Planctellipticum variicoloris: one gene and its partners. The protein of the gene in region 3 interacts with the protein of the main gene of each other region in a pairwise test. Links are inferred from orthologs where the notes say so. Each region holds a gene or a part of one and is shown on either strand. Other genes may lie near its edges.

What was found.
Region 1: the proteins of aceE (region 3) and SH412_RS21980 interact in binary tests that used the Escherichia coli proteins (3 or more experiments, as listed by UniProt). The link is inferred for Planctellipticum variicoloris from one-to-one orthologs.
Region 2: the proteins of aceE (region 3) and nth interact in binary tests that used the Escherichia coli proteins (3 or more experiments, as listed by UniProt). The link is inferred for Planctellipticum variicoloris from one-to-one orthologs.

Annotation. Positions count from the first base shown.
Region 1 is NZ_CP130886.1:5,633,282-5,643,567, reverse strand. What follows is about bases 4,802-7,800. They hold SH412_RS21980 (ATP-binding cassette domain-containing protein), read left to right. Parts: upstream 4,802-5,402; coding sequence 5,403-7,199; downstream 7,200-7,800. Other genes in these bases: SH412_RS21975 (ABC transporter permease), read left to right, coding at 7,196-7,800; SH412_RS21985 (efflux RND transporter periplasmic adaptor subunit), read left to right, coding at 4,802-5,425. In the rest of the region: SH412_RS22000 (hypothetical protein), read left to right, coding at 222-869; SH412_RS21995 (bifunctional serine/threonine-protein kinase/formylglycine-generating enzyme family protein), read right to left, coding at 971-3,562; SH412_RS21990 (ECF-type sigma factor), read right to left, coding at 3,633-4,229; more of SH412_RS21985, read left to right, coding at 4,391-4,801; more of SH412_RS21975, read left to right, coding at 7,801-8,347; SH412_RS21970 (ABC transporter permease), read left to right, coding at 8,364-9,473; SH412_RS21965 (NCS2 family permease), read right to left, coding at 9,839-10,286. UniProt on the Escherichia coli protein: Part of the ABC transporter complex YbhFSR that could be involved in efflux of cefoperazone. Probably responsible for energy coupling to the transport system.
Region 2 is NZ_CP130886.1:2,693,604-2,703,804, reverse strand. Bases 3,423-6,336 are described here. They hold nth (endonuclease III), read left to right. Parts: upstream 3,423-4,496; coding sequence 4,497-5,177; downstream 5,178-6,336. Other genes in these bases: SH412_RS10525 (IS4 family transposase), read right to left, coding at 6,278-6,336; SH412_RS10530 (S1 family peptidase), read left to right, coding at 5,245-6,153; SH412_RS10540 (LON peptidase substrate-binding domain-containing protein), read right to left, coding at 3,548-4,249; SH412_RS10545 (adenine phosphoribosyltransferase), read right to left, coding at 3,423-3,445. Outside these bases: SH412_RS10550 (PVC-type heme-binding CxxCH protein), read left to right, coding at 1-2,719; more of SH412_RS10545, read right to left, coding at 2,909-3,422; more of SH412_RS10525, read right to left, coding at 6,337-7,579; SH412_RS10520 (3-keto-disaccharide hydrolase), read right to left, coding at 7,666-8,985; SH412_RS10515 (DUF1559 domain-containing protein), read left to right, coding at 9,312-10,201. UniProt on the Escherichia coli protein: DNA repair enzyme that has both DNA N-glycosylase activity and AP-lyase activity. The DNA N-glycosylase activity releases various damaged pyrimidines from DNA by cleaving the N-glycosidic bond, leaving an AP (apurinic/apyrimidinic) site.
Region 3 is NZ_CP130886.1:1,381,994-1,392,578, forward strand. What follows is about bases 2,920-6,217. They hold aceE (pyruvate dehydrogenase (acetyl-transferring), homodimeric type), read left to right. Parts: upstream 2,920-3,278; coding sequence 3,279-6,017; downstream 6,018-6,217. Other genes in these bases: SH412_RS05480 (2-oxo acid dehydrogenase subunit E2), read left to right, coding at 6,154-6,217. Outside these bases: SH412_RS05455 (HEAT repeat domain-containing protein), read left to right, coding at 1-485; SH412_RS05460 (hypothetical protein), read right to left, coding at 527-898; SH412_RS05465 (hypothetical protein), read right to left, coding at 987-1,682; SH412_RS05470 (sigma-70 family RNA polymerase sigma factor), read right to left, coding at 1,883-2,800; more of SH412_RS05480, read left to right, coding at 6,218-7,404; lpdA (dihydrolipoyl dehydrogenase), read left to right, coding at 7,521-8,936; SH412_RS05490 (hypothetical protein), read right to left, coding at 8,975-9,700; SH412_RS05495 (DUF1559 family PulG-like putative transporter), read right to left, coding at 9,669-10,585. UniProt on the Escherichia coli protein: Component of the pyruvate dehydrogenase (PDH) complex, that catalyzes the overall conversion of pyruvate to acetyl-CoA and CO(2).

The DNA of each region.
Region 1 (10,286 bases), 4.3 Mb from region 3 along the record:
TCGCAAGGCCGGTTCTCCAACCAGCAATTCGCGACGGCGGCCCGAAGTGAGCTTCGATTCGAGATCCGATACGACTTCGAATCATTGAGATGTCGGTGTGCGCCGAGAACTCAAAAGTTCCATCGAGCGATGGACGTCGGTTTCTGAGTACGATGATTGCCGAACTCGGGCGGGCCGAATTCTCGCCCGTTCCAAATCTGCGGGATCAGGAGCAGACAACTATGAACAGTCGATGTCTTGCCGTCGCCGGCGGCGTTCTGATGTTTGTCGCGGTCGCGAGCTCGTCCTTGCTCGCCGCTCCCGGCGATCAGTACCCCGAGCACTTCGTCGATCTGCTGGAGATCGGTCAGCGGGTGATGCTGGTTTCCGTCAAGGACGCGGGGGCGTTTGAGATTCACGTCGTCGCGCGTCCTGTGGCGGGGAATGTGCGTGCGGACCGTATCCGGACGGTCATCGCCCGGGGACGGGACTACGTTTCCTTCCGCGCCGGCGAGGAGACGCTCCATGTCCCGCTGCATTCCATTCGTTCCATCACCGACGGTTCGCTCGACGTGCTCGAACGGCCGGTAACGCTGGAGCTGACTCGGGCGCCGCTTCGTTCGGCGATGGAGGCGCTGGCGAAAGAGATCGGCGTCCCGATCCAGATCGATGCGGACGCGCTGAAGACGGACGGCTACACGCTCAATATGCCGGTGAACGCCTCCCTCAAGGGAGCCCCGGGCCGAAGGCTGCTGACGATCGTTCAGCAGGATCAGCCGGAACTGGTCCTGGCGATTTTCGACGATCATTTCCTGTTGACGACCCGGGCGGCGGCGAAACGTGACAAGCTGGAGGTTCGCGACGTCCGGGGTGACGGGCCGCGCCGTTGATGTGCGCTGTCGCGGACTTCTGGTTGGGTCGGTGCGCCAGTGGAAACGTCACTCCAAGCCGCACGTGGTTCACGGATTGAATTTCATTCGCGAAGGGCGATCTACTCCGGTCGGGAGGCGTCGGCAGGGCCGGCTGCGGGAGCGGGCGACGAGGCCGGAACCGGCAGCGTTCCTTGCTGTTGCTCCTTCAGTCGTCGCAGGTCATTGCTGATCCGGGGCAGATTCCCCTGAATGGAGACGCGGAAGCCTTTGTGCGTGAGCGGGGTGCGGGCGAAGTCGAAGTTGCGGATTGCCGAGTGCGTGGCCCACGGATGATTGCTCCAGATGCCCCCACGGGCGACTTTGCCCGAGTTGGGCTGGATCGGTTCCTGCAGGCAGATCGGGTCGTTCACCGGTCCGACGCGATAATAGTCCTGCTGGTGCCAGTCCAGGCACCACTCGTCGATGTTGCCGTGCATGTCGAACAGGCCCCAGGGGTTCGGCTTCCGGCTGCCGACATCCGCCACCGATTTCGCGATCCCGTCGTGAAACACGGCATACTGCCGCAGGTCTCGTTCGTCATCGCCGAACGACCAGAGGGTCTGGCTGCCGGCCCGGCAGGCGTACTCCCACTGGGCCTCGCTCGGCAGGTCGTAGCGCAATCCTTCCTTCTCGCTCAGCCAGACGCAAAAGGCCCGTGCGTCGTGCCAGCTCACGCCGACGACCGGTCGGCGGTCGACGCCGGGATTTGCCGCAAACGTCTTCCAGGTGAATGCTGGCTTGGATTGTTCCTCCATTGTTGAGCGATAGCCCGTTTCTTCGACGAACAGGCGGAACTGGGCCACGGTGACTTCGTGGATGCCGAGGTAGAACGGCTGCGTCAGCGTCACCCGATGCCGCGGCCCGCTGGAACTGACCACGAACTTGTCGTAGTCGGAGCCCTTTTCCCGCGTGAGCCGCGCCTGGAGGTCGCGCAGCTCCTCAGGGGTCGCCCCCATTTCGAATTCGCCGGGAGGAATCAGGCGCAGCGTGATTCCAAGGGGGTCGGCCAACTGCACGGGCAACGCGTGCTGGTCGGCATAGGCGGCCTGAACCGCGGCGGCTTCTTCGGCGGAGAGCGGCTTCGGCTCGGCCTTCGGTACGATCGGCAGCTTGGGCCGCTCCGGTTCCGCAGTCACCGACATCAGCACGTGGATGTCGTCACCGGGATAGATGCGGTACGTCATCGTTGGCGCTCGCCACTGCTGGTGCTGAAACGTCCAGGGCCAGGTGCGCCGGTTCGCGACCATGTCATAGAAGCGATAGCCCGAGGCTGGAACGGGGCGGAACTCGTAGGTCCCGGCGGCGATCTCGACATTGTCGAAACCGCCGTAATCTCCGATGAGCTGCCCGTCGCGATAAACCTCAAGCCGAATCGTGCCGTCTGACTGGCGGAACGACAGTCGTCCGCGACCGGCGATTCTGAGGCTGATCGTCGGCCCCACGAGCAGCACAACGATGAACAGGATCATGGCTGCCGTCGCCAGACTGAACCTGGATGCCAGCCATCGGTATGTACGGCGAACCCTCGCGACCACGGGTTCCGATTGAAGGGGCGCCGGCGCCAGCCCCTGCTGGTGAGCCAGGTGCTCGCTGAGCAGCCGGGCGACTTCCTCGGCGGTCTGATAGCGATCCTGCGGATCCTTGGCCAACAGTCGACTGATGATTGCGCAGAGCCATTCGGGGATGTCCGGATTGATCTCGCGAATCGGGCGGGGGGCGTCCTCGCAGACGCGTTTGAGGACCGCCAGCGTGGTCGTCGCCCGGAACGGAGCGTGACCGGTGCACAGGACGTAGAGCACGCTGCCCAGGCTGAACAGGTCGCTCCGGTGATCGACGGTCAGCCCTTCGGCCTGCTCGGGGGACATATACTGCGGCGTTCCGGCGATGACGCCGCTCTGCGTGTGGCTGGCGTCGTCGGCGATGCGCGCCAGGCCGAAGTCGGTCAGCTTGACCCGTTCGACGCCGTTCTCCAGCAGGATGTTCGCCGGCTTGATATCGCGATGAACCAGCCCCTGCTTGTGGGCGGCCGCGAGTCCTGCGGCGATCTGATAGCCGATCCGCAGAATCTCCGGCAGGCTCGGCGGGCCCTGGCGATCGAGCTTCTCCTGCAGCGAGCAGCCCTCGACGTACTGCATGACGATGAACGGCGGCCGGTGCTCCTCGTCGACCGCGTGAATGGTGACCACGTGTTCGTGGGCAATGGCGGCCGCCGCGCGGGCCTCCCGGATGAACCGTCGGCGGGCCGTGGCGTGGGCGGCCAGTTCGCCGGAAATGATCTTGATCGCGACAATTCGGTGGAGCTGTTCGTCGAAGGCCTTGAAGACGGTCCCCATGCCCCCTTGCCCGACCACGGCGAGAATGTGGTAGTGGCCCAGTCGTCCGAGTGAGTCAGGCCGGGTGGCCGGCGCCAGGAATTCCAGTCCGACCAGATCGCCGGCGACCGTCTTGGCTTCTGGCAGGCTGGAGCGGACTTGAGTCGCCGGTACTGATCCGCCGAACTGCTCGACGACCGGGCGTTCCAGAAACCCGCCGGCCGCGTCGTGGGCGGCCAGCAGCGTTTCCAGCTCCCGGCGTTGCTCCGGATTTCCGGCGCAGACCCGATCGAGGTAGGCTGCCCGGTCGGCGGGTGTGGGTTGATTGAGGGCCGTTTCGAAGATGGTGGGGTCGTGCATTGTGGAATCTTCCCCGTCGCGGGATGTCGAGTCGTCTGCTCCACCATGCGAAAACCGCAGCGGATCGGGCTCATTCGGTCCGCAGATTCTCCGAGGAATTCGGATCCGGCGGACTGCCGGTCAGTTCCCGATATAACCACGCCCGCGCGTAAGTCCAGTGCCGCTTTACGGTTGCGGTTGAGATTCCCAGGGCGTTGGCGGCTTCTTCCACCGTCAGACCGGCGAAGTACCGCAGCTCGACAAGCCTGGCTTTTTCCGGGTCTTCGGCGGCCAGCTTCGTCAGGGCCTCGTCGAGCGCCAGCAGATCCTCGACCGGCTCGGGGAGCGTGATCGCGTACTCCTCCGCGTCGTGCCGGACCTGTCCCCCTCCCCGTTTGAGGGCATGCTTCCGCCGGGCGTGGTCGACGAGGATTCGTCGCATGGACTCGGCCGCAGCGGCAAAAAAGTGCCCGCGATGATCCCATCGATCGGGTCCCGCTCCCCGCACCAGCCGGACATAGGCCTCGTGGACCAGGGCCGTGGCCTGCAGGGTATGGCCGGAGGCTTCGCGGCCGAGCTGAACCGCTGCGAGTCGCCGCAGTTCGTCGTAGACGACGGGGAGGAGCTCGGCGGCCGCGCGGCCGTCGCCGGTGTCGATTCTCTGCAGGAGTTGCGTCACGTCGGTCATGGTTCCGGGACAGTGTACCGGAGGAGTTGCCCGGACTGAATGGGGGACAATGCGAGATTGCCACGGCATGCCGCAAGGGCGCGTCGCGTGTTATTCTGTCCGAACGTCACCCGCGGAACGCCACGATGCGGGCCGCGGTGTTCCGCCACAGGATGCCTTGCATGATCGAACGTCGAACGACTGGTTTCGTCATCGTCCTGATGGCCGGTGGATTGAGTTCCGGCTGCGGGCTCTGGTTCGGGGAGGCGTCCCGTCCGGACCGGCTGCAGCTCTACGGCAATGTCGATATTCGCGAAGTGGAACTGGCCTTTGTTCAGAGCGAGCGGGTGACCGAGCTGCTGGTCGAGGAAGGCGATCGAGTCGAATCGCAGCAGCTCCTGGCGAAACTGGACTCGGAAGGTTTCGAGTTTGCGGTGGCCCGCGCCGAGGCGCAGCTCGAAACGCAGCGACAGGTCGTTGCGCGGCTGGAATCGGGGACCCGCCCCGAGGAGATTCGTGAGGCTCGCGCGGCTCTGGAGGCGATTACTGCCACGGCCGAAGATGCCGCGACCAGGCTGGGCCGCGTCCGCAAGCTGCACGACATGAAGGTTGCGACCCGCGAGGAGCTCGACGACGCGGAGGCGACCGCCAATACGACCGCCGCGCAACAGAAGTCGGCCCAAGCTGCGCTGGACCTGGCGATCGCCGGCCCGCGGAAAGAAGACATTCTGGAGGCCAAGGCGGCGCTGAAGGGGCTGGAGGCTGCGCTGTCGCTGGCTCGGCGAGATCTGAAGAACGCATCGCTGCTGGCGCCGTCGGACGGGATCATCCGCAATCGCATCCTGCAGGTGGGGGACATGGCGTCGCCGCAGAAGCCGGTTTTCACAGTCGCGCTGGTCGATCCAGTGTGGGTCCGGGCGTATGTGTCCGAGACGGACCTGGGCCGCATCTGGCCGGGGATGAAAGCGACAATCTCGACGGACGCCTTTCCCGACAAAACCTACGACGGATGGGTTGGTTTCATCTCCCCGACCGCGGAGTTCACTCCCCGGCAGGTCGAAACTCCCGAATTGCGGACGCGTCTGGTCTACCAGGTCCGAGTTTTTGCGGACAACCCGCAGAATGAGCTGCGACTGGGGATGCCTGCCACCGTGCACATCGACCTCGGGCAGCCGAAGTCGACGAAGGACAGCCATGACGCCCCCGCCGTCCGCTGACCTTGCCGGCTCCGGCGCCGTGGCCGACTCCTCGGAGATGGTGCTGGAGGTCCGCGGCGTGTCGAAACGGTTTCGCACGGGCGGCCGCGACGTACAGGCTCTGGAGCAGGTGAGCCTGCGGTTGCGTCGCGGGCGCGTGATGGGCTTGATCGGCCCGGACGGGGCCGGCAAGACGACGCTCATGCGGCTCTGCGCCGGCCTGCTGCTGCCGGACGCCGGCGAGATCACCGCCGTCGGAAAGAACGTTCTCCGCGATCCGCTCGGGGTGCAGTGCTCGATCGGCTACATGCCGCAGCGGTTCGGTCTGTACGAGGATCTGACGGTTCAGGAGAACCTCGACCTCTACGCGGATCTGCAGGGGGTTCCTTACGATCAGCGGCCGGCGCGCTATGCCGAACTGATGAAAATGACCGGACTCGCGCCGTTTACGAAGCGTCTGGCGGGGAATCTTTCGGGGGGCATGAAACAGAAGCTGGGGCTGGCGTGCGTGCTGGTCCGTTCGCCGGAACTGCTGCTGCTCGACGAGCCGACAGTGGGGGTCGATCCGGTCTCGCGACGCGAGTTGTGGGGGATCGTCGGGCGGGCGGTGGAGAACGAAGGGACGAGCGTGCTGTTGAGCACGGCGTATCTCGACGAAGCCGAACGCTGCGATGAACTGGTGATCCTGCATGAGGGCGAGGTGCTGGGTGACGGGACGCCCGCCGCGTTGACTGCCGGCCTGGAAGGGCGAGTTTTTCTGGCGGAGGTCCCGGCCGAGAATCGTCGTCGGATGCAGGCGCAATTGTCGGCGGCGTCGGGCGTCACCGATTCGATCATTCAGGGGAGTCGAGTCCGGTTTGTCATGGAAACCGCCGCTCCGCCCGATACCAGTCAGTTTCGATCCGAAGGAATGTCGATTGCCGTGGTTCCGGCGGCGCCGCGGCTGGAAGACCGGTTTGTCGATCTGCTGCGCAAACGCGAGTCGACATCGAACCGGAAGTCGGCCGTTCCGGTCCGGCCTTCGCGGAGCGCCGCGTCCGAAGCCATGATCGAAGTTCGCGATGTCCAGCGGCGTTTCGGGAGTTTTTATGCCGTCAAGGGGGTGACGTTTGACGTCGCCCGGGGGGAGGTGTTCGGGCTGCTGGGGGCGAATGGCGCCGGCAAGTCGACGCTGTTTCGGATGCTGTGCGGGCTGCTGCCGGCGAGTGGCGGGACGTTGAAGATCGCCGGCGTCGATGTCCGGAAGACGGCCGCGGCGGCCCGCGCGCGACTGGGCTACATGTCGCAGAAGTTTTCGCTGTACGGGAATCTGACGGTGGCTCAGAACCTGCGGTTCTTCAGTCAGGCTTACGGGCTGACGGGAAGCCGGCAGAATGAACAGACGGCCTGGGCCGTCGAGCATTTTGAGCTGCAGGGCGTTCGCGACGCCACGAGCGGGGACCTGCCGCTGGGCTACAAGCAGCGACTGGCTTTAGCGTGTTCGCTGATGCACGAGCCGGACGTGCTGTTCCTGGATGAACCGACGTCGGGCGTGGATCCGCTGGCCCGGCGGGAGTTCTGGCAGCGCATCAACGAGCTCTCCGCCCGGCAGGTGACGGTGATGGTTACGACGCATTTCATGGAAGAGGCCGAGTATTGCGACCGGGTTGCGATCATGGTCGCGGGGGAAGTCCCGGAGCTGGACACGCCGGATGCGATTCGCGCCCGGGCCCGTTCGGAAGAGTGTCCCGAACCGACGATGGAGGATGCGTTCATCTCGGTGATCGAGTCCCGCCAGCGGGAGATCGATGCATGACGGGAAAGTCCCGGACCCTGAGTCCCGGCGCGCTCCGACGGATGCGGCTGCGGGGATTGCTCCGCAAGGAGCTGCTGCAGATCGTGCGCGATCCCAGCAGCATCGCCATTGCCTTTCTGCTGCCCGTCGTCCTGCTGCTGCTGTTTGGCTACGGAGTCTCGCTCGACGCCGAGCATGTGCCGCTGGCTCTCGTCGTCGAGCATCCGACCGCCGACACGGCGGCGGTTGTGGGAGCTTTTCAGCGGTCGCGGTATTTCCGTCCGGTCGTGATGCCGACGATGCCCGAAGCGGAAGCCGCTTTGATGCGGCGGGACGTCGACGGCATCCTTCGGCTGCGGGCCAATTTTTCCGAGCGGCTGCATACTCCATCGGGCACTGCGATGCAGCTCATCGTCGATGGCAGCGACGCCAATACGGCGCGGATTGTGATCGGTTACGTGGAAGGGGTCTGGTCTCACTGGCTGCAGGATCGTCTGGCGGAGACCGGTCAGGACTTCGCCGTTCCCGTCGAAGTCGAACAGCGGGTCTGGTTCAACAGCAATCTCCGCAGCCGCAACTTTCTGGTGCCGGGTTTGATTGCGGTGATCATGACGCTGATCGGGGGGCTGCTGACGGCGCTGGTGATGGCGCGGGAATGGGAGCGGGGGACGATGGAGGCCCTGCTGGTCACGCCGGTCGCCATGTCGGAGATTCTGATCGGCAAGATCGCTCCCTACTACATCCTGGGGATGGGGGGGATGGGGATCAGCGTTGTGATGGCGGAGTGGCTGTTTCTGGTGCCGCTGCGCGGTTCGCTCTGGATTCTGATCGGGACGACGTCGCTGTTCCTGCTGTCGGCGCTCGGCATGGGGCTGCTGATTTCGACGCTGGCCAAGGTGCAGTTCGTCGCCGCTCAGATCGCGATCATCGCCACGTTTCTCCCGGCGTTCATGCTCTCCGGATTCATTTTCGACATTCAGAGCATGCCGGCGGTGATCCGCGGCGTGACTTATCTGCTGCCGGCCCGCTACTTCGTTTCGTCGCTGCAGACCATTTTTTCCGCCGGAGATGTTCCCGAGATCCTCATTCCCAACGGCGCAGCGCTGCTGTTGATGGCCGTCGTGTTCCTCGGACTGACCCGGTTCGTGGCTCGAAAGCGACTCGCGTAGCGCGGCAGGAATACTTATGTTCTCCCGGATTCTGGCGTTGACGATCAAAGAGTTCCTGGCGCTGCTGCGGGATCCGCGGAGCCGGACCGTCATCATCCTGCCGCCGATGATTCAGCTCTTTGTCTTCAGTTATGCCGCGACGTTCGATCTCAACGACCTGGCGTTCGCGGTTTACGATGAAGACCGGAGCGCGGTCTCGCGCGAGCTGCTGGCCCGTTTCTCCGGTTCGCCGAACTTCAAGGAAGTCGCCGTCCTGTCGCACGATCGCGAGATTCCGCCGCTGATCGATGGCAAGTCGGTGCTGCTGGTGGTGCATATCGGGCCGCAGTTCAGCCGGGACCTGGCGGCAGGAAGTTCGGCCACGATTCAGGCGATCGTGGATGGGCGGAACTCCAACACGGCGGCCATCGCCCTGAATTATGTCCGGTCGATCGTGGAGGACTTCAACCGCGACCGGATCGAACAGACGGAGGGGATGGCGTTGCCGGCGACGCTCGAGACGCGGGCCTGGTTCAACCCCAACCTGGAGAGCCGCTGGTTTATCGTGCCGGGGATTGTCGGCATGCTTTCGCTGGCGGTGACGGTGCTGGTGACCGGTCTGTCGGTGGCCCGCGAACGCGAACAGGGGACCTTCGACCAGCTTCTGGCGACGCCCTTTCATCCGTTCGAGATTTTGATCGGCAAAGCCATCCCCGGCTTCGTGATCGGGCTGGCGGAGGCGAGTGCGATCATTTTCCTGGCGGTGCACTGGTTCGAAGTCCCGCTCCGCGGCAGTCTCGCGGCCCTCTATACCGGGGTCGTGCTGTTTCTGCTGGCGACGATCGGTTTCGGATTGATGATTTCCTCGCTGGCGGTAACGCAGCAGCAGGGCCTGCTGGGCTCGTTCCTGTTCATGGTTCCCGCCACGATCCTGTCCGGGTTTTCGACCCCCATCGCCAATATGCCCACCGCGGTGCAGGCGGTCACATACCTCAACCCGTTGCGATATTACCTGATTATCATCCGCGGGGTTTTCCTGGAAGGGACGCCGTTCGGGCTGCTGATCAACCAGTACTGGCCGATGGCGGTCATCGCCGTCGTGAATCTGACGCTGGCCGCCTGGCTGTTTCGTCGGCGGATGAATTGAGACCGCGGTTCGGCACTTTGCCGCGTCCCTCTGCGGCCTACAATGGGAGTAGAGACGGATCGCGAACGACGGACACTCAACGGAAACGCCCGTGGACTGGCAGGGACTATTCACCGGAAGCATCGTGCTGGCGGCAGCCGCATACGTCGCCCTGCGCGTTTGGCAATCCGTCTCCGGCCGAGCAAAAGCCGGCTGCGGCACCGGTTGCGACACCTGCCCGGCCAACAAGTCATCCGACACACCCGAGGGGTTTGTCTCCCTGGACCAGCTTCATCGACCCGAACATTGAGATTCAACCGGGCCGAAGTCGGGAAATACAGAGCCCGCCAATCACTTGGCTCTCAGCACTTCTCACTTGGCTCTCCTCAGTGCTCCACCCGCCTGTCGTCCCCATGCTTCGCGTGGTACCAGCCGAAGGCCAGAAACGCTGCGGCGGTCAGCAGGTAGCCGATCGCAATCGGCGTGGCCCGGAATTCCAGTGACCCGTCGCGCGGGGCGTCGAAGGCGAACAGGAAGTCGACGATGTTTCCCTGCAACTGATACGCGTGCGTCAGGCCGATCCCGGCGAAGAACGCCCCGAGCAGCGCCCAGAACGCTGCCGCCCGGAACTTGCGATCGATCAGAAACGCCGAGATCGCCGCCAGGATCATGCAGGTGAAAATGTAGCCCCGCTCGATCGACAGCAGGCCGTGCAGCAGGAATCCGTTGATCTCGGCCGACTGGTTGACCGTCAACAGATCCTGCATCGTCCGCCCGCCGTGCGCGGCGAACTCGTCGTGCGGGACTTTCAAAAAATCCCAGGCGCTGATGAAG
Region 2 (10,201 bases), 1.3 Mb from region 3 along the record:
ACCTCTCTACGACGGCTTCGGCGTCCGGGTCGCCTTCCGGGGGCACGATATGCACGGTCTGGTCCTCGGTCCGGACGGTCGGATTTATTTCAGCATCGGCGACCGAGGCTTTCACGTCGAAACGCCGCAGGGACTGTTCGCGCTCCCCGATCAAGGAGCCGTCTTCCGCTGCGAACGGGACGGCTCGAACCTCGAAGTCTTTGCAACCGGCCTGCGAAATCCGCAGGAACTGGCCTTCGACGAGTTCGGCAACCTCTTTACCGGCGACAACAACTCCGACGGCGGCGACCGCGCCCGCTGGGTCTACGTCGTGCAGGGTGGTGAAACGGGCTGGCGGATGTACTACCAGTACCTCAACGACCGCGGCCCCTGGAATCGTGAAAAGCTCTGGCATCCCGCCCACGCCGGGCAGGCGGCCTACATTGTGCCGCCAATCGCCAATTTCGCCGACGGCCCATCGGGCCTGGCGCACTACCCCGGCGTCGGTCTCGCCGACCGTTACCGCGGCCACTTTTTCCTGGCCGATTTCCGCGGCTCGCCCGCCAACAGCGGCGTTCGCTCATTCTCGCTGGAGACGAAGGGGGCTTCTTTCGAGATGGACGACGCCCACGAGTTCATCTGGTCCGTCCTCGCCACGGACGTCGACTTCGGCTATGACGGCGGCCTTTACCTGTCCGACTGGGTCGATGGCTGGGAAGGAGAAGGCAAAGGGCGGATGTACCGCTTCCGCGACGAGCAGCACGGGAATTCCGACGTCGTCCAGCAGGTCGGCCGGCTCATGCGGGAGGGTTTCGCGGATCGCCCGGTCGCCGAGCTGATCGGCCTTCTGTCCCATCCGGACTACCGCATCCGCCAGCGGGCGCAGTTCGAACTCGCGGACCGCCGGGCGCTGGCGGAGCTGACCGCGAACGCAATTGAGAATTCCTCCTTGCATGCCCGCGTTCATGCCATCTGGGGCGTGGGACAAATCGTTCGTGCTGAGCCGGCCCGCGTGGAACCGCTGCTGGCGCTGGCCTCCGATCCCCAGGTTGAGATTCGTGCGCAGCTTGCCCGAATCCTGACCGACGCCCCGTGGACCGGGGCCGACCGGACGATCGATCTGCTGCTGAAGGACGAAAGCCAGCGCATCCGCTCACTGGCTGCCATCGCGGCCCGCGGCTTCCAGTCGCGCGATGTCTTCAGGTCACTGATCACTGTCCTGGCTGAGAACAACGACGCCGACCCGGTCCTCCGCCATGCCGCATCCTTCGGCCTGGCGAAGGCCGAAGATGCCGAAGCACTGGCGGAACTGGCCGGCCACGTCACGGCGCCCGTCCGGATGGGCGCCGTCATCGCGCTCCGACGGCTGCAACACCCTGGCCTGACCGCGTTCCTGAACGACACCGATCCGTTGATCGTGCTGGAAGCCGCGCGAGCCATTCACGACGTCCCTGTCGCCGCCGGATTGCCGGCCCTGGCGAAGCTCGCAGGGCAGCCGGGACTCAGCGACCCCCTGCTCCGCCGAGTGATCAGTGCGAACTATCAGCTCGGCGCGCTGGAGAACGCTCAGGCGGTCGCCGGCGTCGCGGCTGACGCCTCGGCTCCGGAGCCGGTGAGAATTGAAGCCGTGCAGGAACTGCTGGACTGGAACAAGCCCGATCCGCTCGGCCGGGTGCTCGGGGACTATCGCCCCCTGCCCGAACGCTCCGTCGACGTGGCGCAGGCCATCCGCCCCGTTCTGGGCGCCATTTTCGCCGGACCGGAATCGCTGCGAGAACTTGGCGCGAAACTGGCGGGGCGATACGGAATCAAGGACGTCGAGCCGTTTCTGATCGGGATCTTCCGGGATGTCGCCAGCCCGGCCTCCGGCCGCGTGGCATCTCTGAAGGCGCTCGAATCCCTCAAGAGCGGCGACCTCCTGACGGTCGTCGACGAAGGCCTGACGGACCAGGCATCCGTCGTCCGGAGCGAGGCCCGACGGGTGCTGACGGGACTCGATCCGGAGCGGGCGATCCCAGAGCTTGCGAAGACGATGCACGAGGCGCCGCTGGCGGAGCAGCAGTCGTCGATCTCCGTCCTCGCCAGCCTGAAACGCCCGGAAGCGGACAAAGTCCTCGCCGACTGGTTCGACCGGATGCTCGCCGGGAAGTCGCCGGCCGGAGTCCAGCTCGACCTGCTCCTCGCCGCCGAGGCCCGCCAGACGCCCGACCTGCAGACGCGGTCCGAAGCATTTTCAAAGCGTCGCAAGGCCGCCGACCCGCTCCGGGAGTATCGTGAAGCCCTGGAAGGTGGCGACGTCGAACGGGGTCGGGAAATTTTTCTGTCCCGCAGCGAGGTTTCCTGCCGTCGCTGCCACAAAATCGCCGGCAATGGGGGCGAAGTCGGTCCCGATCTGTCGAAGATCGGACTCGACAAGAGCCGCGAGTACCTGGTCGAAGCGATCGTCGACCCGAGTCGCCAGATCGCCAAGGGCTTCGAAACCGTGGTCTTTGCCATGGACGACGGCAAAGTCCACACGGGGATCGTCAAGCAGGAAGACGCCGATACCGTGCAGCTCATGAACTCGATGGGCGAGACCATCAAAGTCAACAAGAAAGACATCGACGAGCGGGCCACCGGCAAGTCCGGCATGCCGGAAGACTTGATCAAGAAGATCTCCAAGGCCGATCTGCGGGATCTGGTGGAGTATCTCTCCACGCTCAAGGGGCAGAGCGACACCGCCCACGGAAAGGGGCGGTAGGAAGTGGCGAGTGATTAGTGGTGAGTGGCAAGTGAGGAAAATGCAGGTGCGGCCGTCGCCCGACAAATCGCAAACAAGAGTGCCCTCCCCCCTTCCGACTTGCGATTTTCATGTTGACGGGATCCCGCGGCTATTGAGGCGCATGGACTAACCCATGCCGATCCGCGACCGTCCCGTGCGGTCACGCACCTAGTCTTCGCCGTGGTACTGGATCAGGCTGAAGATGTCGTGGTTGCCGAGGCGGTCCCGGCCTTTGAGGAAGGTCAGCTCGATCAGGAAGGCCAGGCCGACGATTTCGGCTCCGGAGCCCTCGGCGAGCTTCGTGCAGGCGTCGATGGTGCCGCCGGTCGCCAGCAGGTCGTCGACGAGCAGCACGCGGCTGCCGGGCTGGAAGGCGTCGATGTGCATTTCGAGCCCGTCGCTGCCGTACTCGAGGTCGTAGTCGAGCCGCCGAGTCTGCCAGGGGAGTTTGCCGGGCTTGCGAATCGGAATGAACGACGCACCGAGCCGGACGGCGAGCGGAGCGGCGAAGATGAAGCCGCGCGACTCGGCCCCCAGAATCGCCGTCGGCTTGGCGTCCGCATAGCGCTCGGCGATGAGATCAAGGGCATGCCGAAACGCGACCGGCGAGGCGAGGAGGGGCGTGATGTCGCGGAACATAATCCCCGGCTTCGGAAAGTCGGGTACGTTGCGGATGTACTGCTTCAAATCGAGCGATTGCGCCATGGAGAGTCACTGACCTGCTGAATTCTGGATCCCGAGACGGAACCGATTCTGACCGCCGAAACGATAAAGAGCAAACGCTCGGGCCTGACTGGCGACCCGTGATCAGTTCGGGCTGAATGTCGGTGGAAACGTGAGTTGCGGATCGGGACGCGAATCCCCCTGCAGATGCCGCAGGAGTTGCAGCAGATGGGCGCTGCGCAGATCCGCACGGAGCTCGTCCTGCAAGGTCTGCAGAACGGGAGCCGGGAGCGGCAGAGCCGCCGCGAGAATGTCGCAAACGGCGGCCAGCGGGACCGGCATCGCGAGTGCGTGGCGAAAGACGTCGTCGAGATCGGATTTAGGGAGGAGTTTCCTGCCGAACTGCATCAGTGTCTGACACCGTCGCTCACATTCGTCAACCGGCAGTTCGGGAGTGGTCTCCGGACAGAGTTTCAGTTTCCCGACTCGATAGAGCCGGTCGCTCTCCACTTCCCGCAGAACGCGCGCCCGCGCCAGTCCGCGCAGAAAGAGGTAATAACGGCCGTCCGGCAACCGCTCGTGCGCAATGATTTTTCCCAGTCCGACGACATCGTGGATGGCTGGCTGGCCGTCACTGGGCTCTTCCGGTCCTGCGGACCTCCGCAGCGCCATGGCGAGGTAGCCTTCGCCCGCGAGTGCATCGGCGGTCATCTGGCGATACCGGGGTTCGAAAATGTGGAGCGGCAGCACGGCATAGGGAAACAGGACCACGTTCGGCAACGGAAAGAGCGGCGCCAGCCCGGAAAAGTCCAATAGTGCAGGATCGAGAAAGCCAGCATCAGTCATGCATTGCCATCCTGACGGTAAAGATCGTTCCTGTTCGCCAGCGCGTTCCGCCACGTCGGCGAATTGCCGCGTCACCCTTGTCAGACTGACGCCAGCCTCCAGAATTCTAGTACGCTGTCGCCAGTTGTCGCCGGTCAGTCGCAACTTCTGCGACAAGTTGACGCAAGAACGGATCGTCCGCAAGCCGGAGTCGTCACCAGGCGGCTGCCCATTATCGATTGTGAATCCCGTATCAGAAGGACTCCGGATGGCCGCGCCCCGCATGCGCGAATCGAAAATCGCCCGCAAGGCGCGGGCGCTGGAAATCGCTCGCCGCCTCGCGGCGACCTATCCCGTCGCCGAATGCGCCCTGCACCATACCAATCCATTTCAGTTGCTGGCAGCGACGATCCTCTCGGCGCAGTGCACGGACGAACGAGTCAACATGGTGACTCCGGAACTGTTCCGGCGGTTTCCAGACGCTCCCGCGCTGGCCGCTGCGGACCAGACCGAGCTGGAGGAGATCATCCGGAGTACCGGGTTCTTCCGGGCGAAAGCCACCAACCTGATCGGAATGGCCCGGGGGCTGGTCGACGACTTCGGCGGCGAACTGCCCCGTACTATCGAAGAGTTGACTCGGCTGCCCGGCGTGGGACGCAAGACGGCCAATGTGCTGCTAGGGACCGCGTTTGGAATTGCAACGGGGGTGGTCGTCGATACGCACGTGAAACGCATCACGAATCTCCTCGGACTGACCGCCAGCGCCAATCCTGAGCACATCGAGCGAGATCTGATGGAACTGCTGCCCAGCTCGGAGTGGGTCAACTTCGCCCACCGGCTGATCCACCACGGCCGCAGAATCTGCATCGCCCGTCGGCCGCGCTGCGGGGAATGTCCGCTGCTGGAGGTCTGCCCGCGGAGAGGGCTTCCTCCTTTGAACGAAGCCTGATCCAATCATCGCTGTCGGCGTGTCCGACAGCTTGCCCGAATGCCGCCTCTTCCCGGGAGTCAGATTGATGTCGCCAGTTCGTCAGAACCGACCGTCTCCCTGGTTCCTCGTTCCGTGGATGCTGCTGATCGTCGCAGCTCCGGCGCTGCGGGCCGAGGATCCCGTTCCGAGAACCGAACCGCCCTACCAGGATGACCGGGAGTTCGTCCGCAATTTTGCCAATCGCCTCGGCAAGCTGGCCAAGGCGGGCAAATGTCTGGCCCCGACGGAATTAAAAGCGAAAATCAAACCCGGAAAATGCAGCCTGACGCTCCCCCCCGCCGCCGACAAGACCTTGTCCCCTGAGGAAATCTACCGACGGGCACTGCAGAGCACGCTGGCGATCGGTTCGGTCGAGTACGTCAACGACGACCGGCCGCGCTGGGAAGATGTCAGCATGGGAACCGCCTGGGTGCTGTCCGCCGACGGCGTCCTGGTCACCAATTGCCATATGTTTCTGGACATCGGCGAGGAGTTCTTTGGCGTCTGCACGCACGACGGCCGAGTGCATCCGGTCACCGACCTGCTGGCCTGCGACATTGTCGAAGACCTGGCGATCATCAGGATCGACGCCGCGGGGCTGACGCCGCTGGCCGTCGAATTGCACGAGCCCGTCGGGGCCTGGGTCGGCGTGCTCAGCCATCCGGCCGACGCCTTTTACACGTACACCCAGGGGTCGATTACGCGCTACTACACCTTGCGAGAACGCCGGGAGCTGACCTACTGGATGTCCATCACCGCCGAGTTTGCGTATGGCTCCAGCGGCGGTCCAGTGCTCAATCGCCAGGGGAACGTTGTGGGGATCGCGACGATGACCACCGCCGTCGTCTATCCAGGCGACGAAGAAATCGCACGCGACGATTCCCCGCTGCAGATGGTCGTCAAAGCGGCGGTGCCGACGTCCCGGCTGATGCGGCTCATTGAACAAAAGAAGTGATGGAAGAAGTGGCTAGTGGTTAGTGGCGAGGGAAAACGAAGATTTTCCAAACAACCCTGATTCTCGGGTTGGCAGCGTAGGGCAGGCTCCCGCCCAATCTCGTTCGGCACGGTGCTTGCATAATCTATGGCGGCTGGGGGAAGGCGGCGAGGAGTTCTTCGTCGTCGGCCCAGCCGGTCATGTAGAGACAGACCATTTCATACGCTCGACGCGACAGGTTGCCTCCCGTCGCCAGGGCCAGGAGCAGCCCGGCGAGCAGCGAACAGTAGAGCTGGATCTCCACGCCCCGCGTCTTCGCCGAGAGCAGTTGCTGGCAGCCCAGCACCTGCTTCAGAAACCGGAAGAACAGCTCGATCTGCCACCGGCATTCATAGATTAGCACCACCTGTTCGGCCGGGAGATCCAGCAGCGTCGTGGCCAGGATCAGGCCTTCCCGCCCGGTCTGGTCGCTGCGAAGCCGCCCCTGCCTTGCCGAACTTGGTCGACCGGGCACTGGCTCGACGGTGATCCGCCGCACGACGTGATTGGTTCTTGCGGGACTGGCTCCGCTGCCGCCGCCCAGCGCGATCAGTTCATCCGCCACGACCCCCGCGGCGCGATCGGCTTCGGTGAGCGCGGGGAGTTGAACCGCATGACCGTTCGCGTCGTTGACCGGTCCCTCGACCACGCGACCGTCCCCGCGATTGAGCCGGCAGACGTAGTCGCAGCGGGCTTCGACCAGTTCGTTGAACACCACGGCCGAGCGATAGCCCCGGTCCAGAATATAAAGGTCTCCCGGCGCACCGGCGGGTTGCGGTTCGCGGGCCTGGATCTGCTGGAGCGTGACGGCGCGCTCGGAGTGCGGCCCTTTGGCCGGCTCCTCGGTGAGGGTCGAGGCCACGACCCTCTGGTCGTGAATGCGAAGCTGGGTGTGCAGCCGCCACTGGCCTTGAGAACCGCGTCCCAGCCGGGCGGCGATCTGCGGCAAGGCCGACAGCACGGTCCCGTCGACGGCGACGAGACGTTCGACGATCGGGTTGGGAAGGCGTCCCAGCCGACCGCTGCGGCTCACGCGGAACTGATGCCGGGCGAACTGGCGGCGGAGTTCGTGAACGAGTCCTTCCAGGAGCGAGGGATCGAAGACGGACGAGGCCTCGGAGAAGGCCCCGGCCGAGACCTTTTGCCCGCCGGCGAGCTGTTGGACCTTTTTCAGTCCCGAGGCTGCGACGAGCGCCCGGGCGGACTTGAGAACGGGGTTGAAGAAGCCGATCAGGAGGAGCGCGGCATACTGGCTGTAGAACAGCTGCCGGTTGCGAGCGGTGTCGCGTTCTGTCCCGCAGGGAGCCAATCGTTGCAGCAGCGGAAAGATGCGCCGCAGCAGGACGGTCCCGGCCAAAGGACCAATCAGCTCCCGCCGCTCCTCCTCCGTCAGCCCCTTCTCCGCCATCGCCACTCCCTCCGCAGGGAGAAAGACTACAATCTCAATCGGCCTGCGCAAAAAGCGTGCCGAACGAGATTGGGCGGGAGCCTGCCCTACGGCGATTCGGGCGGCAGCTCGCGAATCAGGATGCTGGCGAACTCGATGGCGTCGCCGTGATGCTGTAGTGCGAGCGGTCCGCGAGGTTGGACACCCGGCAACTGGGCGTTTTCGATCACCAGCTCGCCGTTGAGCCGTACCGTCAGTCGATCGCCGCGCATCGTGATCAGGAACCGGTTCCACTGACCGACGGGCTTGTCTGCCCGCAGCTTGGGGGTCACTGCGCCACGGACTTCGGCCGGTTGGCCGGCGTCGGTGCGATAGCCGTAGACCTCCCCCGACCCGACCGGACGGCACCACATGTTGACCTGCGACTTGTCGCTGCCGCGCAAATAGAGTCCGCTGTCCCCGGCATCGTCGACTTCGATCAACTCCGGCTTTCCGTCTGCATCCAGCGCATCAAGGCCTGACGGCAGAATCCGGGACCAGGATTTCTTCACCGGTTTGCCCGTGAACCGCCAGTCGCAGATCAGTTCAAAGTCGCCGAACTCCTCCTCGGTCCACAGATGGGGATCGGCGGCCATGCACTGGCCGTCATAGCTCAGCTTCCAGTCATTGACCTTCCAGTGCGCCTGGTGCTCGTCGGTTGCTTTCCAGCCGCTGAGATCCACCCCGGTGTAAAGCGGCCGGAACCCGGTGGCTTCCAGGGCGATTTCTTCAGGTGCAGGATTCGTCGAGGGGAGTTCTTTGATCCGCAGATTGCGGAAATGGCACTCCGAGCCTTCCGATTCCAGGCACAAGTAACCCTTCCGGGGCCGGCACTCGCTGGCCCCGGAAACTTCCTTGCCATTGACGGCCAATTTGAGGACGCCGTCCCGGCAGGTCACGCGGTAGTGGTTCCACTCGGGCGAAGGCTTGCAGAGTTTTTCGCTCGGCAGGCAGCGTTCAGAACCATTCGGATGGGGGCGATCGGGCTTCATCCGGGCGCCCCAGATCGAGAAAACATCCCCGTGGCTGGTGTAGCTGGCGGTCTCTCGTCCATCAAGAATCTGGACTTCGATGCCTCGGGAGAACGGCACGCCGACGTGCGTGATCGGATCGCCCCAGACGAACAACCCCGCATTGCCGCCCGGCTGCAGATGCCGCCATTCCAGCTCGACGATGAAGTTCTCGTACATCCGGTCGGTGCGGAGCGTGCCTGTGGGCTTGCCGGTGCTGACGATCATTCCGTCGCGCGCAGTGAAGGTGCCGGGGGCGACATTCACGATCTTCCAGCCGGCGAGATCCTTGCCGTTGAACAGCGGGACGAAGCCGTCTTCGGCGGCATGCGCACTGGCGACACAGGCCATCAGCACGATCGACAGAAATCGAGTCATCAATGTTTCTCCCGGGACGGATCACGGCGCAACGGCAGGCGCCAGTCTACCGGCGTCCGGGGCATGCCGCGAGGACGTGCGCCGGGCGGGCAAATGTCTCGATACTCTCCTTGGCCATTCGGAGAGCCAGACGGTTTTCACCGACGAACCGCTGAAGCGTTATAGGTATTTACGCTTATTCACAATCCGTTCAACGATTCTTCACAACCTCTCGGTGTAATCACCCCCCTCGCCTTGGGGAGGGGGCCCGACTCCTCACCTGCCGGACTCGTAACGCCTGGTTGGCGTTCCTGCCTTTGTAACGTCTCATTTGAGAAGGACCTGCCGTGACTCTCGCCTCACCCGATCTGTCTCGCCGTACGCGCCCTAGGGGCTTCACTCTGATTGAGCTGCTGGTTGTGATTGCGATCATCGCGATCCTGATCGCTCTCCTGCTCCCTGCGGTGCAGCAGGCCCGCGAGGCCGCCCGCAGGACGCAGTGCAAGAACCAGCTCAAGCAGATTGGCCTGGCGTGTCACAACTACGTCGACATTTACAGCTTCCTGCCGGATGGCGGTGCCGACGACCAGCGGACGCTGCCCGTCGGCGCCTGGCCGTGCAGCGGCAGTCTCGCCTGCTGTAACTCGAAGTGGCGCGGCGGATGGAACTGGATGTATCAGATCCTGCCGCAAATCGAGCAGGCCAATCTGTACAACGAGCCGAGCGACACGAAGGTCTACCAGACAGCGATCGGCGTCTATTTCTGTCCTTCCCGCCGTCCTCCGATGATGTACGGCAGCTCCGCCAAGAGCGACTATGCGGGCAATGGCGGCGACGGAATGAATAGCTACAACGGTGCTATTGCACGTCGAGCCTGCAGCACTCCGGTCAACTTTGCACTGATCACCGACGGAACGTCAAATACCTTGCTGATCGGCGAAAAGCAGCAGAACCCGATGGGTTTCGGCAAGAGTGGCGGCGACAACGAGGCGTGGCCGAATTCGGGCTGGGACCAGGATGAGATCCGGAACGCCCGGTACACCCCTCAGAGCGACTTTGAATACGATACCGGACGACCGACGGCCTCGCCGGTGCCTCCCGAGGTGCGCCCGGACGGCACCGTAGCCACCTACTGGAGCGAGCGATTCGGATCGTCTCACGCGGGCGCGTTCAACGCAGTGCTCGTCGACGGTTCAGTCCGTTCCATCTCCTACAACGTCGACGCCGAAACGTTCCG
Region 3 (10,585 bases):
CTCCGGCGGCCCCGACGCTGGTGAAACTGCTGGGGGACCCGTCATCGCTGATTCAGGTCAATGCGGCGGCGACGCTGATCATGATCGGCGATCAGCCGCGCGACGAGGAAGCCGACACGCCAGCCGAGGAGGGCGCAGAGCGCGTGACGTTCGCCGTGCGAACCCTGGCCACCCTGCTCAAGCACCCCGAAGAAAACATCCGGATGACCGCACTGTCATCGCTCGGAAATGCCGGCCTGGCGGCGAAACCGGCGATCCCGCGGATGACCGCGGCCCTGGGGGATGTCAATCCGCAGGTCCGTGCCATGGCGGCATCTTCGCTGGGACGCCTGGGACCGCTCGCGGCTGCACAGGTTGCGGCGCTGAAGTCGCTCGCCGAGGATGAGGATCCCGAGGTCCGCGGCGCGGCGGCGCTGGCCATTCGCCAGATTGAAGCGCCGGACGCTCCTGGCGAGGCGATTCCTGCGTCGGCAATTGAAAAGTAGGGCCGGCTGTGCCGGCCGGATTGTGCTGACTCGACCGGCCCCTATCCCCATGGACGACTTTGCCAGTTCAGAAGGAAATCCAGCCAGCCAAGCAGACAGACCACCGACAATAGAAACACAACGGCGCCTCCCAGTCGTCCATGGCGACGGCGCTGTCTCATGGCCGAAAGTCCAAAACCGGCCGCGAATGCCAAGAGCACGATTTCAAGGCTGTATTGCTGTGGCGACTCATCGACGAGAAACGGAATTCCGTTGTCGACGCCGGGGCCTCTTGCGATGAAATAGCCGATCATACTGACGAGTCCAGCGATTGCTTCCCAGGCAAGTCCTCGAACGGGCGAAACATTCTCCCGGTCAGAACTCGAGCCTTCTTGAGGAACCGGAGACGCGCCGCCAATGTGCCGCTGTGCCATGATCTGGCTCGCGATTGAACGGAATCCGACCGACATGCGTTGTTGAACTGGGGCAATCCATTCCGGCAGGCGGGAGCCTGCCCTACGTCTACGGCTTTGACTCCACCTTTGTCCCGTAGACCAGCACGTCGTCGAAATTGCCGGTGTCATCAAACGAGCCGATGCCGACCCGGCCCCAGGTGAAGGTCTTGTCGACCGCGGTCATGACCGGCGTCTGCATGTCGTCGAAGTAGACGTCGATCTGGCCGCTGGCGACGTCGCGGACGATGCGGGCGTGATGCCACTGATCGTCCCAGGCGGTGCCGGGGGTGGTCTTCGTCGAGATCTTCTTCCGGGGCTCGTCGTTGACGATGAAAATCTGGTTGGCGTGGTCGTCGGTCTTCTGGCCGAAGTGGACGTAATACATGTGCGACGGGTCCTGGAACCCGAAGAACAAGCACAGGCTCCGGTGAGGATAGTCGCGGGCTGTCGACTGCAGCTTGACGTCCAGCACGCAGTCCCCGACCGTCAGATCCTTCAGGATGCAGCGGTTGAACGGCGAGCGGACCGGGTTTTCGACCTTGCTCTGCGCGAACTGCTGAAAGACCTTGTTGCCGTCCTGCTCGATCAGCCTCCACGCCTGCGGATCAGCGGGAGCCCAGTGGGAGGTGCCACCGGATTCGAAGTCTTCGCTCACCAGCAGCGGCCGGCCGAGCAGGACCGGAGCGGGCTCTGCGGCAATCAGGGAAAGGCAGTGAAAGAAGTTAACGCCAGCAAGCAGCAGCGTCCAGGCGCGAATTGACATGGCGGCATCCTGACAAGGTCTCTCGGGGCTGATCCGGGAGATGACAGGATACCAGATGCTCACGTTGACGCGGCAGTCCACCTCGCGACGGGACTCGCCGCAATCCGGACCGAGTGATTCCGGACCGGGGCTTCGCGAAGACGCTCCAGCCGCTGGCCACCCGACCCGGTTGCCGGCCACCCGGCAATGTGCACCAGCGATTACTCGTCGAGTGTGACGCCGGCGTCCTGGGCCAGATCCTGGAGCTTCAGCAGTCCGCGGGACACGAGTTGTCGAGCGCGTTCGGTGCTGACTCCCAGTTCCTCGCCGATTTCCCGGAACCGCAATTCGCGGCCGGACTTGGTCAGGCCGAAGCGCAGTTCCAGCACGGTCCGTTCCCGATCAGGCAATCCCCGCAGCAGACGCTGCACGACTTGCGGAGCGGGCGGGACGTCGCTGAATTCCGGCTCCGGACTGCGGTCGCAGGGCTGATCGAGCCCCCCCGAATCGAGTCCAATCGCAAATCGATGGCGGTAGCGGGCATTCTTCTGCTGCGAGCGGGCCAGCGTATTACGGATCGCCCAAGTGGCGTAGGTGCTGAACCGCAGGCCGCGGGTGTAGTCGAACAGCTCGACGGCGCGAATCAGGGCGAGTTGGCCTTCGCTGACGAGGTCGTCGAGCTCGCCCGGTCGCTGGACGGCGGCACCGGCCACCGAGACCAGCAGACGCAAGTTGCATGACACAATATAGTTACGAACCTGACGGGCCGACTGCAGCCGACGACGGATGCGACGGACCAGTCCGCCGTTTCCCCGTCCGGCGGCCAGCGTCTTCCGGAGCGATTCCGCCTCGCGCCGCAGTCCGTTCATCCGGCTGAACAGGCGAAATTCGTCGTCGCGTGTCAGGAGCGGCCATTCCCGCAGGCGGTTGGAATAGAGGAGTTCGCCCGACGGGTCGGCCGCGGCGCGAGGGGCCTCGTCGCTCAGGGGAAGCTCTGCAGCGCCGACGCTGACGGCGGCGATTGGCTCGTCGCCGCCGAAGAATTCGATCGCACTCTGAAGGTCAGTGGGTAAGGGAGCAGCGTGATGCCCGCTGGCTGCGGGTCGGTTCCGCGGATTCTTGAGTGTCGCTGAGGACATCCTCGACTCTCCTGCAATCGAAACGACCCGCGGGACTCGTCGGATCGCTTCAGAAGGTGGGACTGGAGCGACGCGCTGGTCGCGTCCAGGATGCACCCATTGTTGTCCTCGGTCCGACTTTCGTCAATTGTACGTGTCTAAATTGCCTGATCAGGTGGAGGGCCTTCGGAGATGCTTCCTAACAGAAAATCAACAAACGAGTTGCGATCAGGGCGACGCTGGGACGGCCTTTGCCGAGACGCGTCAGAATTTCCAGGGAAATCCGGCGATTTCCCAATGGACCGGCTCCGGTTTCCGGGGGTTGCTGCAGTCTGTGCAGATGCGGCCCAAGCTGATAGGATAAGGTTCCAGTTTGCGGGTGCGCTCCCGGTCTATCCGGACCAGCCGGTACCGTTTTCCAGACGGGTTGATGGCCGGGCGGCTCCCGAAATTTGTTCGCTCCTCAATCGATGAGGTTGATTCTTTTATGGCAGGCACTATGGCTGCTCCGGTATCGGACCGGCGGACGGAGTCGGTTCCGGTCGCTGAAAACGCGGATGAGCCCGTCGTAGCTCCCGTTCTCACGGTGGATCCCGCCGAACTCGACGAGTGGCTGGAGTCGCTCGACGACGTCCTCCACCGCTACGGTCGCGAACAGGTCGGCCAGTTGCTGACGCAACTCTTTGCGCGCGCTCAGGCGCAGCAGGTGCCGGTCGTTCCGTCGATCACGACCCCCTACGTGAATACCATTCCGCGCGAAGCCGAGCCGGCGTATCCCGGCGACCGGGCGATGGAGCGGAAGATCCGCAGCATCGTGCGCTGGAATGCGATGGCGATGGTCGTCCGCGCCTACCGGTCCGGTTCGGGCGTCGGCGGCCACATTTCCACCTTTGCCTCCTCAGCGACTCTCGTCGAGACCGGCTTTAATCACTTCTTCCACGCCCGGACGGCCGACCATCCGGGCGATTTTGTTTACTTTCAGGGCCATGCCTCGCCCGGCATGTATTCGCGGGCGTTTGTCGAAGGCCGCCTGACCGAGCAGAATCTGGAGAAATTCCGCCGGGAACTGCCGCGCGGGACGGGTCTCTCGTCCTATCCGCATCCCTGGCTGATGCCCGATTTCTGGCAGTTTCCGACGGTTTCGATGGGGCTGGGGCCGATCTGCTCGCTCTATAATGCGAGATTCCTGCGGTACCTGGAACATCGCGGCATCTGTCCGACCGCGAACAAGTCGCGAGTCTGGGCATTCCTGGGCGACGGGGAAATCGACGAGCCCGAATCGCTCGGGCAGATTTCGATGGCCGCCCGCGAGCATCTCGACAACCTGACCTGGGTGATTAACTGCAACCTGCAGCGTCTGGACGGCCCGGTCCGGAGCAACGGGAAGGTGGTTCAGGAGCTGGAAGGAATCTTCCGGGGCGCCGGCTGGAACGTCATCAAGGTCATCTGGGGCGCCGACTGGGATTCGATTCTGGAGGCGGATACGACCGGCGCGCTGCAGCAGCGGATGCTGGAAATCGTCGACGGGCAGTTCCAGCGCTACGTCGTCGAGTCCGGCGAATTCATCCGCCAGGACTTCTTCGGCAAGTCCCCCGAACTGCTGAAACTGGTCGAACACCTCAGCGACGACCAGATCAAAAATCTCCGTCGCGGCGGTCACGACGCCCACAAGGTCTACGCGGCCTATAAGTCGGCCGTCGACACCAAGGGCGTTCCGACGGTCATCCTGGCGCATACCATCAAGGGCTATGGCTTGGGCGGAAGCGCCGAGGGGAAGAACACCACTCACCAGCAGAAGAAGCTCGAAGAAGACGAGCTGCTGAAATTCCGCGACCGGTTCGAGCTGCCGATGTCCGATGAGGACACGAAGGCGGCCAAATTCTACAAGCCGGCCGACGACAGCGCCGAGATGAAGTATCTTCACGCCCATCGCCAGGCGCTCGGCGGCTACCTGCCGAAGCGCACGCCGACGGAAGAGCGTCTGCCGATTCCCGCCCCGACCGCCTTCCTGGACGCCATTAAAGCGTCCTACGGCAAAGACTGGTCGAGCACGATGGTGCTGGGTCGACTGATGGGCTGGCTGATGGCCAACAAGGAAATCGGCAAGCGGATCGTGCCGATCATTCCCGACGAAGCCCAGACCTTCGGCATGCACACGCTGTTTGCCCAGAACGGGATCTACTCCAGCAAAGGCCAGATGTATACCCCGGTCGACGCCGGGCAGATGGTCTACTATCGCGAGGCCCGCGATGGTCAGGTGCTGATGGAAGGGATCAACGAAGCGGGGGCGATGTCGTCGTTCGTCGCGGCGGGGACGGCGTACGCGAACGTCGGCATCAACATGGTGCCGTTCTACACGTATTATTCGATGTTCGGCTTCCAGCGGGTCGGCGATCTGATCTGGCTGGCGGGCGACTCCCGCTGCAAGGGCTTCCTCTGCGGGGGGACCTCCGGGCGGACGACGCTCAATGGGGAAGGCCTCCAGCACCAGGACGGCCACAGCCAGCTCATGGCGAGCAGCGTCCCGAACCTGCTGGCCTACGACCCCTGCTTCGGCTACGAGCTGGCGGTGATCATTCAGAATGGCATGGACCGGATGTACGGTCGCGGTGAAGACATCTTCTACTACCTGTCGGTCTACAACGAGTCCTTCGTGCAGCCGACGATGCCCGAAGGGGTCGAAGAAGGGATTCTGAAGGGGCTCTATCCGCTCGATCCGAAGCTGACCGCGAAGAAGCGGGGGGGACGTCCTCAGTTGATGGGGAGCGGCCCGATCCTGCGGGAGACGATTCGCGCTCAGACGATTCTGGCCGAAAAGTTCGGCGTGCAGGCCGACGTCTGGAGCATCACCAGCTTCAACGAATTGAAGCGGGACGCTCAGTCGACCGCCCGCTGGAACGCCCTGCATCCGGACCAGAAGCCGCGCACCAGTTACCTGGAATCGGCCGTGTCCGGCGTGAAGGGGCCGTTCATCGTTTCGAGCGAGAACGTGCAGCTCGTCGCGGAGCAGTTGCGGCCCTATATGCCGGGGCAGTACGTGGTTCTCGGCACGGACGGGTTCGGTCGGAGCGAGGCGCGCAGCACGCTGCGACGGCACTTCGAGATCGATGCGGAATGCGTGGCCTACTACGCCCTGCTGGCGCTGTCCCGCGAGGGGCAGTTCGATCCGCGCAAGCTGCCGCAGGCTCTGCGGGAACTGGGCGTCGATCCGGAAAAAGTCGACCCCGCGTTCGCCTGAAATCGTGTCGCGCCGTCGGGAGCGAGCTCCCGGCGGCGTCGATTGCAGACAGACTGTCAGCCGGCGTGAAGGCCGGAAGTTCGAGGCGGTTCACCGTCAGTCATGATGGAGCCGCCCCAGAGAAAATTGGGACGTCATGACGATTGAATTCAAACTGCCCGAACTGGCGGAGGGAATCGAGTCCGCCGACATTGCGGATATCCTCGTCGCCGCCGGAGATACGATTCAGGCCGACCAGGTCGTGATGGCTCTGGAAACCGACAAGGCCGTGATGGATCTCCGCTGCCCCCACGCGGGGAAGATTGGCAAGATCCTGGTCAAAGCCGGCGACACGGTCAAAGTCGGCCAGCCGATGCTGAGTATCGAGCCCTCGGGCGCCGCGGCGTCCAGCGTCAACGGCGGAGCGGCGAAAGCGGCTCCCGCCAAGGCGGCGCCCGTCGCGGCCTCTGTTGCCCGGGCCACTGCACCTGCTCCGGTCGCAGTCGCCTCCGTCGCCGGCCTGCCGATTCCTGCCGGCCCCGCCACCCGGCGACTGGCGCGAGAACTCGGCCTGAAGCTGGAAGCCCTGCGCGGCTCCGGCCCCGGCGGTCGAATCACTATGGAAGACGTCGCACGGGCGGCGGCCGGGAGCAGCTCGGGCGGCGGCGGCCTTGTCGCTCCGCCTCTCCCGGACTTCTCCAAGTTCGGCCCCGTCGAGCGGATCGCGTTTACCAAGCTGCAGAAGACGGCCGCCAACAACCTCAGCCTTGCCTGGCAGCTCATCCCCCACGTCACCCAGCACGACCTGGCCGACATCACCGAGACCGAAGCCACCCGTCGGCGGTTCCAGGAATCGGTCGGCAAGAGCGGCGTGAAGGTCACCATGACCGCGGTCGCTATCAAAGCGGCGGTGGCCTGCCTCAAGGCGTTCCCGAATTTCAATGCGAGCTACGATTCGGCGAAGGCCGAAGTCGTGTTGAAGCAGTATTACAACATCGGCGTCGCCGTCGACACCCCCAACGGCCTGGTCGTCCCGGTCCTCCGCGACTGCGACAAAAAGACGATCCTGCAGATCGCGACCGAGCTGGGCGAGATCGCCGAGAAGGCCCGCAACGGCAAGCTCGAGATCAAGGACATGATGGGGGGGACGTTTACCATTACCAATCTGGGAGGGATCGGCGGGACGTCCTTCACGCCGATCGTCAACTACCCGGAAGTCGCCATCCTGGGGATGTCCCGCAGCCAGCAGCAATTGCAGCTCGTCGACGGCGAAGTCCAGAGCCGGCTGATGCTGCCGCTGTCACTCTCTTACGATCATCGCGTGGTCAACGGCGCCGACGCCGCCCGCTTCATCGTCAAGCTGAGCGGGCTGTTTTCCGACGCCTTCCGCCTGCTGGTCGAATGCTGATCGGTTGGTGCCGAGGCTGCTGAGCGGCTAGAATTTCCTGGAGCCCGCGGGTTGCGATCCGCGGGCTCCTTCGCTGAATCGCCCGATCAATGCTCCTTGCTGAGAACAGAGTTTCCATGGCAGACATCCAGGCTCAACTGCTGGTCCTCGGTGGCGGTCCCGGCGGATATCCCGCCGCGTTTGAAGCCGCCGATCACGGGTTGAAAGTCGTCATGATCAACGACGACGAACGACCGGGCGGCGTCTGCCTCAACCGCGGCTGCATCCCGTCGAAGGCGCTCCTGCACGTCGCCAAGCTGATCAACGAAAGCAGCGAAGCCTCCGACTGGGGACTGACCTTCGCCAAGCCCAAAATCGACCTGAACAAGCTGCGAGACTGGAAGAACGCCGTCGTCGGCAAGCTGTCGGGAGGCGTCGGCGAGCTGTGCAAGGCGCGCGGCGTCGAACTGATTCCCGGCCGCGGCACCTTCATCAACGATCATCTGCTGGAAGTGAAGACCCGCGCCGGCAAGACGCTGACGGTCGAATTCGAGAAGTGCATCATCGCCACTGGGTCGACGCCCGCCGTGCCGCCGGTCTTTCAGATCGGCGATCCGCGCGTGATGGATTCGACCGGCGCGCTCGAACTGGCGGACATCCCCGGCAGCCTGCTGGTCGTCGGCGGCGGGTACATCGGCCTGGAAATGGGGAGCGTCTACGCCGCCCTGGGCTCGAAGGTCACCGTTGTCGAACTGACCGGCGGACTGCTGCCGGGTGCGGACCGCGATCTCGTCCGCCCGCTGCAGAAGCGGCTGGAATCGCACTTGGAAGCGATTCATCTCAACACGAAGGTCGAGGCTCTCGCGGCCGCGAAGAACGGTATCACCGCCACCCTCGCAGGCGAAGGAGTCGCCCCCAAGCAGACCTTCGACCGCGTCCTGATTTCGATTGGACGACGCCCGACCAGCAAGGGTTTCGGCCTGGAGAACACCGGCGTCGAAGTCGACGAGAAGGGCTTCATCAAGGTCGACGCCCAGCGCCGGACCAACGTGCCCCACCTGTTCGCCATCGGCGATGTCGCCGGCGAACCGATGCTCGCCCATAAGGCGACCCGCGAAGCCAAGGTCGCGGCCGAAGCGATTCTGGGGCAGCCCTCCGCTTTCGACAATACCGCGATTCCCGCCGTGGTTTTCACCGATCCGGAAATTGCCTGGGTCGGCCTGATGGAGCCCGAGGCCAAGGCCCGCGGACGTGATGTCAAAGTGGTCAAATTCCCCTGGGCCGCCTCAGGCCGGGCGATGACCCTGGCGCGGACGGAAGGGCTCACGAAGCTGGTGCTGGATCCCGCCACGGAACGGGTGCTGGGCATCGGCATCGTCGGCCCCGGCGCCGGCGAGATGATCGCGGAGGCCGCCCTGGCGGTCGAAACCGCAGCCGTCGCCCGCGACCTGGCGGAAACGATCCACGCCCACCCGACGCTGTCGGAAACCCTGATGGAAGCCGCAGAAGCCAGCTACGGCCAGGCGACGCACTTCTATCGCCCGAAGCGATGACGGACTCACGAAGTCTTCATCGCCGGGTGGACCATCGGCTATTGTGGCTGCTCGTCACCGGTCACTTGCAACAGCCCCCGCTGCAACACGAGGGGCGGGCCGGATTCGAAGCGTACGTCTGAGATCCAGTGCGCTGTTGGATAGATACGCAGTTCGTAAACGTATTCGCCCGGTGGATGATTCCCGAGGGCGAAGAACGTATATCCGCAGAGGTTCCCCTTAGTCAGCGGAGGGATCTTCTTCGGAGAACCCGAGTATCCCGCCGATACCGGCCACGTCTTCATGTTTCCGACCGCCAGCGGGGTAGGCTTGGGGGAGCCTTTCTTGACCACGGTCGCTTGCCGTGGCGAAATCTGCTGACGGTAGCGAATGCACGGCATTTCAACCGTGTTCCGTTCCGTTCCACGCCAGCCGCGCGGAATGACGGCCAATGTCATCGGCCAATACACCGTTTCCGTCAGCTCGCGGTCGGCGAATATCTGTCCGGGGAGATTGTTTGGCGTCACATCGACGTTGGCATAGAACCCGGTACGCTGGAGAAGCGTCACCACGTCGCCGATCGGTTCACCGCTTTCCAGCCGCGTGAAGGTGAATTGCTTTACGTAGGGAGCCGGGTTGGCCGGCAAGATCGGAGGCGGCTGGCGCGTCCACCAATACAGGCCCAATAACGCGGCGATCAGCAGCGCCGCGCCAATCACCATCCAACGCCAGTGTCGATTCTGTTTCACGTTTTCAGTGACCCGGAAAGGCCGCGACTGACTCATTTCCGTTTCGCGTCCCCAAGGCCCGCCAGACGCCCAGGTCGATTCCATCGGCGACAAAACGGACGCTGCCATCCGCGACAAGCACGTTGACGCCACCCGCATGCAGACTCGACGCGGGCATCAGGATGAGATCGACATCCACATCGAAGTCTTCGGGTCCGTTGTAGCATCCGGTCTGATTCGGAGCGAGAATGTGGTCATAACCGTACGACAAACGGTAGTTCATCGCGTTCGCGCCAAAGTGCAAAGGATATGTTGTCGTGCGATGATTGCGACAGTTCTCAGCCGCCAGATCCTCCTCCCCGCGCCCTGAGTATCGTGTTTCCGTCCACCACAAGAACCGCCGCGGTTCTCGATCCATGATCTCTGCGGTCCACGGCCCTCCCTTCAACGGCCGGACCAGTCGTTCCGCCATGGCGACTGTGTTCGACAGCCCGTCCGAAACGTCGCTGGGACGAGTATCCCGAGTCCGCGAATTTCGAAAGCCATTCATCGGCTCGAAGATCCGGAAGTGTATCCCGTCATTGAAGAAATAACTGGAGTCGCCCACAGCCATATTGGAAGTGACGATTGCATCTTCCGGGCACGCCAAAGTGGGGACTTGAAAATTCTCCGGAACTCTCTGCTCTAGAAGTGCCGTTCGCACGGCGGCCGCGTCCAAGTGCGGCAAGAGGCGATAGTACGCAGGTTCTGGTTTTTGCGACGTGGGAAACACACCTGTGCTTTCTGCGATCGACGCGATCCCGATGCCGATCTGCCGCAGATGATTCTGGCAAGTGGCTCGGCGCGATGCCCGGCGGCTCTGTTGAACCGCCGGGATCAGCAAGGCCGCAAGCAGACCCAGAATGCCTGCGACCACCAGCACTTCAATGATGGTGACGCCAC